2 regions of the Floccifex sp. genome follow, and region 2 is predicted to be linked to the other one. Evidence: a T-box and tRNA genes for the amino acid it is inferred to sense, from the RefSeq annotation. Region 2 holds a T-box; the other holds one or more tRNA genes.
What was found. The T-box of region 2 lies ahead of metG (methionine--tRNA ligase). A T-box ahead of a tRNA ligase gene usually reads a tRNA of that ligase, here a tRNA-Met.

Region 1: it encodes a tRNA-Met, which carries the amino acid that the T-box ahead of metG (methionine--tRNA ligase) is inferred to sense. The anticodon was not compared.

Annotation. Positions count from the first base shown of each region.
Region 1 is NZ_JBJEEX010000051.1:23,253-26,674, forward strand. It holds gene ACI313_RS03205 (ABC transporter ATP-binding protein) at 1-701, shown strand, start outside; gene ACI313_RS03210 (ABC-2 transporter permease) at 698-1,288, shown strand; tRNA gene ACI313_RS03215 (tRNA-Arg) at 1,438-1,514, shown strand; tRNA gene ACI313_RS03220 (tRNA-Pro) at 1,519-1,595, shown strand; tRNA gene ACI313_RS03225 (tRNA-Met) at 1,599-1,675, shown strand; tRNA gene ACI313_RS03230 (tRNA-Ile) at 1,685-1,761, shown strand; tRNA gene ACI313_RS03235 (tRNA-Ser) at 1,778-1,868, shown strand; tRNA gene ACI313_RS03240 (tRNA-Met) at 1,879-1,955, shown strand; tRNA gene ACI313_RS03245 (tRNA-Phe) at 1,964-2,039, shown strand; gene ACI313_RS03250 (MgtC/SapB family protein) at 2,958-3,422, opposite strand, start outside.
Region 2 is NZ_JBJEEX010000115.1:35,060-38,481, forward strand. It holds gene ACI313_RS06865 (NlpC/P60 family protein) at 1-56, shown strand, start outside; gene ACI313_RS06870 (hypothetical protein) at 73-270, opposite strand; gene metG (methionine--tRNA ligase) at 274-2,190, opposite strand; T-box leader at 2,221-2,425, opposite strand; gene ACI313_RS06880 (PHP domain-containing protein) at 2,458-3,422, opposite strand, start outside.

The DNA of each region.
Region 1 (3,422 bases), on a different contig from region 2:
TTGATAGTGGTTCTATTTTTCTTTTTGATAAGAATAAAGATGAATTAACTTCATTGGATCGTTGTCAAATTGGTGTTGTATTATCAGATTCTTTTTATAGTTCGTATTTATCAATTAAACAAATTAAAAATATTATGAAGAATACGTATCCTCAATTTGATGAGAATTATTTCCAAAAGAAAGTAAAAGAATATCATCTTCCTGAAGATAAAAAAATTAAAGAATTTTCATTTGGGATGAAATCTAAAATTAAAGTCATTTGTGCTTTGAGTCATAATGCCAAGCTTCTATTATTAGATGAACCTACTTTAGGATTAGATGTAGTAAGTCGTGATGAAATCTTGGATTTATTAAGAGAATTTATGTCAAAAGATGAAGATAATGCGATTTTAATTAGTACCCATATTTCCAGTGATATTGAAAATCTATGCGATACGATTTATATGATTGATAATGGTCGTATTTTACTTCATGAAGACATGGATGTTTTATTAAGTGATTATGCCATATTAAAAGTAAGTGAAGATCAATTTCATAAAATAGATACAAGTTATATTTTACGTTGTAAAAAAGAAGCCTATGGTTATTCTTTATTAACGAATCAAAAACAATTCTATGTTGAGAATTATCCATCGATTGTGATTGAAAACAACACCCTTGATGATTTTATTTCCATGATGATAAAAGGAGAAAGACTATGAAAGGTTTATTTATAAAAGATTTAGAAATTATGAAAGGACAAGCACTGTATAGTATTTTTCTTTTATTTGTGAGTGCTTATTTATATGTATTGTCTCCCTATACAGCTGTTATGTATTTAGCTTTTATTTTATCAACGAATGCCATCGGAACCATTAGCTATGATCAATTTGATAATGGAATGCCTTTTCTATTTTCCCTTCCATCAACAAAGAAACAATACGTACAAGAGAAATTCTTGTTGTGTTTGATTTGTTGTGTAACAGGATGGTTGATTGGTGTAGTGGGTTGTAGTGTAGCAATGATGATTCAAAATAAATTCACAATGGATTTTATCTTCGTTTCTTTGTGTTGTTTACCTATTGTATATACAATGGTTTGTTTCCAGATTCCATTTCGTTTAAAATACGATGCCGAGAAGAGTAAGATTGCGACTATTTTATTAACAATTTGTATTTGTGTTATTTTTTCGATTGTTCCTTTAATTCAATTTAATTTAAGTATTATTGTGATTAGTATTGTGATGGTACTTGTTTTCATAGGATTATATAAAACAAGTTTTAATGTCATTAAAAATAAAGAATACTAGAAAGCTTTTATAGCTTTTTAGTATTCTTTTGTGCTATAATCATGAAGGAAGCACTAATTTAAAAAAGTTTTAAAAAAAATAAAAAAAAATTTAAATTTATGCTTGCAAAGATGTTTACCTCATGGTATATTATTTAGGCACTAATTGATGCGCCCTTAGCTCAACTGGATAGAGCGTTTGACTACGGATCAAAAGGTTGTGGGTTCGATTCCTGCAGGGCGCGCCATCATCGGGATGTAGCACAGCTTGGTAGTGCACTTGATTTGGGATCAAGGGGTCGCAGGTTCAAATCCTGTCATCCCGACCATCTGGCTGGGTAGCTTAGTTGGCTAGAGCATCCGGTTCATACCCGGAAGGTCGTGAGTTCGAGTCTCACTCCAGCCACCAACCTTGTTTGGACCCTTAGCGCAGTTGGTCAGAGCAGTCGGCTCATAACCGATCGGTCGCAGGTTCGAGTCCTGCAGGGTCCACCAAAATTTTAACACACATGGAGAAGTACCCAAGTGGCTGAAGGGTCCGGTCTTGAAAACCGGTAGGTCGTGCAAGCGGCGCCTGGGTTCGAATCCCAGCTTCTCCGCCATCTTTTATATCGCGGGATAGAGCAGTCTGGTAGCTCGTCGGGCTCATAACCCGGAGGTCGTTGGTTCAAATCCTTCTCCCGCAACCATTTTTTATGGTCTCATAGCTCAGTTGGTAGAGCAACGGACTGAAAATCCGTGTGTCGCTGGTTCAATTCCGGCTGGGACCACCACTTATATCAGAGATTGCCTTTAGGTTAGCCTAAAGGCTTTTTTGTATTTAAAAATAATTTTAATCGAACCTCAATAGAGGTTCATTTTTTTGTATTAAATGGTTTAAATTAATAAACGTTAATTATCTTTAAGATTTCTTAATAAAAACATAATTGTCAGTTAATTTATTCAAAGATGCTTTGATGTATATTAAATATGTAGTGATAAAGGAAGAACAAATTTATGAAAAAAATCTTTACATCTTTATTAACTTTTTGTACGTGTGTAGGAATCTTTAATAACTTAGGAACTGTATCAATTTTTGCCCAAGAAACTACTTATCAAATGCTCGCTACCTGATTAATTAAAATATTATGATTTATGGTATATTTGAAACGCTAGCCTACATTATTGGTGTCATTATTGTTATAGTTGCACTTATGTGTTGGCTAACCAAAAAATCTTTTTCTAATAAAGTGAAGAATATCATATTGTTTATAGTAAGTATTCCTTTGACTTTTTGGGTTATGATCCATATAAATGAACCTGACTTTTTAACAAATTTAACATATGCTATTTGTTGTTCCAGTTCTATTGTATGGAGGTTTAATAAGAGTAATAAACAATAAATGAGTAAAAAAATGATTATATCTGTATCATAAAATAATTCTTAAGGAAACTTATAAAAAAAGATTTTCTCATAACAGATATTATTACTAAAGAATTTTCATTATCAGTGTAAGAACTTAAATATATTTGTTAAAGCAGAAGAACATTTTTATGAAAAAAATAGAAACCACTTATCAAAATCCAATGATTGAAACTAGAAAAGCTAATATCATTGCATTTACGATGTGTTTGGTAAAATAATGTTTATACTTAATGTATTCTTCTATTCATAAATCAGATAAAAAAATAGGATTCGTTTTTACGAATCCCTAACTTTCCAATGAAATTACATAGTCTTTATCTAATATTTTTGAAAATAATGTTTCTTTATTAAATTTACGTGGTGCTAATCCTTCAAATTCAAATAAAATTGAATCAGATTGTGTTTTCACAATTTTATAGTCTTGAATTTGCACATCCATTGAATCAAATACACTTTGTAGATCTTGTAGTAATTCCTTTTGATTTTTAGTTTCAATTTGAATCATAATCGATGAGTGAGCCATCTTTACAATCTTCCCTTTATGAAACAACATTTGAATAAATAAAATCATACAAGTGGCTAAGATTCCAACATCATATAAACCAGCTCCTATACACATACCAATAGCAGATGTCGTCCAAATTCCAGCTGCTGTGGTAAGACCTGAAACAGATCCATGTCGTACATAAATAACACCGGCTCCTAAAAATCCGATTCCACTGACAATTTGGGCAGCCAATCGAGCTGGATC
Region 2 (3,422 bases):
TAAGCACAGTTGCTTGTACAAATCCATTTATTGGTTATATTCATGTTAATCATTAAAATAAAAAAGGGTGATTCATTCATTTGAATCATCCTTTTCTATTTTATTAAATAACTTTTTAAAGAATAATAGTCTGAAAAGCCCATAAAGAAAGATACAAGCTCCAATCACGATGCAAGGTGTATTTTTCTCAATGAGACCAAATACACCAATCACAACGCCTAAACCAGCTAATTGAAGCTGGTTTTTAAATAACTTTTGTTTTTCGTTCATTTCCTAACAAACTTTTGATCCATTTTTCATTTCTTTTTCTGGTGAAACTACACATAAACTCTTCTTACCACCATCAGCACTTAAAATCATACCATTTGATTCTAAGCCACGAATCGTAGTTGGTTCTAAGTTAGTTACAGCCACAACTTGTTTTCCAACCATTTCTTCTGGTTTATAGAATTTGGCAATTCCACTGATAATTTGTCTTGTTTCGTCTCCAAAATCAATTTGGAATACCAATAGACGATCTGCTTTAGGATGTTTTTCACATTTTAAGACAGTTCCTACTTTTAATTCCACTTTCGAAAAATCATCAATAGAGATTTTTGGTTCTTCTTTTTTAGGTTGTTCCTTTTGTTTATTGAACTCTTCCATGAATTTTTTCTCATCAATACGAGCAAACAATGGTTTAGGACTTTCACATACTTTACCATTTACTTCTAATTGACCAAATGTTTCAACTGTATCAAAATCACGGGCTTGAGTACCAATCATATCTAAGATTTTATCCGCTGTTTCTGGTAAGAAACTATGAAGTAATACAGCACAAATACGAATGGATTCTAATAAATTATATAAAACAGTTGCTAAACGATCTTTCTTATCTTCATCTTTTGCAAGCGCCCATGGCGTAGTTTCATCAATGTATTTATTTGTTCTTCTTAATACTGCAAAAATTTCATCTAGGGCATCTCCTACTCTGAATTCATCCATTTTCTTAGTGACTTTAGCTAAAGCACTTGTTGCCATTTCTTTTAATTCATCATCAACGCTTTCACATACATTTGGATTTGTGATGACACCATCAAAATATTTATTTGACATTGAAATTGTACGTTGAACTAAGTTTCCTAAGATATTAGCTAAATCCGAGTTAATACGTTCGATAACTAATTCCCATGTAATTGTTCCATCTTGTGCATATGGCATTTCATGTAAACAATAATAACGAACTGCATCTACACCAAAGTGTTCTACTAAATCTTCTGCATAAATTACATTTCCCTTTGATTTAGACATTTTGCCGTCACCAATCAATAACCAAGGATGCGCAAATACTTTTTCAGGAAGTGGTTCTCCAAGTGCCATTAAGATAATAGGCCAAATAATCGTATGGAAACGTAAAATATCTTTTCCAATAATATGAGTTCCTGGCCAATATTTTTTATACATTTCCGAACTATTACCTTCTGCATCATATCCAAGTGAAGTGATATAGTTTGATAAAGCATCAATCCATACATAAACAACATGTTTATCATCAAAATCAACTGGTACACCCCAAGTAAATGAAGTACGAGAAACGCATAAATCTTGTAGTCCTGGTTTAATAAAGTTGTTAATCATTTCATTTTTTCTTGATTCTGGTTGAATAAAATCAGGGTGTTCATCAATATATTGCATTAAACGATCTGCATATTTTTGCATATTAAAGAAATAAGCTTCTTCTTTAGCTGGTTTAACAGGGCGTCCACAATCTGGACAACATCCATCTACTAATTGTGATTCTGTCCAGAAACTTTCACAAGGTGTACAATACATTCCTTCGTAATATCCTTTATAGATATCCCCTTGGTCATATAATTTTTTGAAAATCTTTTGTACTTGTTTTTCGTGTTGTTCATCTGTTGTACGAATGAAATAATCATAGCTTACATTCATTAAATCCCAGTTTGATTTAATTTTGGCAGCAGCATCATCAACATATTCTTTAGGTGTAATTCCTGCAGCTTTTGCTTTTTCTTCAATTTTTATTCCATGTTCATCTGTTCCTGTTTGAAAGAAAACATCATATCCTTGGGCTCTTTTAAATCTAGCAATTGCATCGGATAAAATAATTTCATATGTATTTCCAATATGAGGTCGCCCTGAAGCATAGGCAATTGCGGTTGTTAAATAATAAGGTCCTTTATTTTCCATTTTTTTCCTCCTAAAATAAAAAAACTTTCATCCAAGGACGAAAGTTCGCGGTACCACCTTAGTTCACATACACTCAGTGTATGCCTCAATCTGTTAACGCCAGCAACGTCTTTTTCTAATTATTCGAAAAAGAAGCTCAAAGTCCATATTCTTACTTCCTTTGATACGAATTTTCACCACACATTCGCTCTCTACAATCAAACAGAAATAATACTCTTCTTATCTTCGCTTTAGTATTATACGATAAATTCAAATCTTGTTTCAACCTTAATTTGCTTGATTTGTCAATATTCTTACTAATTGAAGTCCTTTTTCAGGACAATGTGTTTGTCCTAAATGACGATCTTGTTTTGTTGGTCCATGATAATCTGAACCACAAGAAATCAATAATTTATTATTCATCGCAATCTTCAATAACGATGAAATTGTTTCTTCTTGAACACATGGTGAGAAACATTCAATTCCATCAATTCCTTTGTCAACAATCTTTTGAATTGTTTCATCATCAATATAATCCATATGCCAACTAGCTAAAACACAAATACCACCGGAAATATGAATCGCTTTGATTACATCTTCTAAACGTGGATAATTTCCTTTAACGTAACAAGGACCACCTTTTCCAAAGATATGGAATTTAAATTGTTTCATAGCTTCATTTATATTATCAGTTGAATCAATGTATTTTTTCACAAATGAAAGTGAACGCACACGTTCATTATTGAATACCATATTTGTTATATCTGTAGCCGTAATGGTTTGGAAACGACTTGTTTCCATTAATGAATTAACATCAATCGATACCCCTGAATATTCTTCAAATTTTTTGACACGAAGAAGTGAATTTTCTTTTTCACGTTTTAAAGAAGCTCTTTCTAAGGCATCAAAAATTTCATGTTCCCAATCAATGTAATATCCTAATACACGTACTCTTAAATCACCATACTGGGCATCTAATTCCACACCTGGAATATATTGAATTCCATAAAGACTGGCAAATCGTAAAGCAGCCGCATTTTGTCTTGCACAGTTATGATCTGTAATTGAAATGGTTTCTAATCCTAATTCTTTTGCTTGTTTGAAAATTTCCTCAACATCATAATATCCATCGTCGCTATAATTTGAGCGAATATGAAGATCAATTGGACAAATTTCTTGTTCTTGTTTTGCTTGTTCAAAACAAATATTCACTTCTGGTTCATAGACTAGATGAAGTCCTAAAATAACATCCA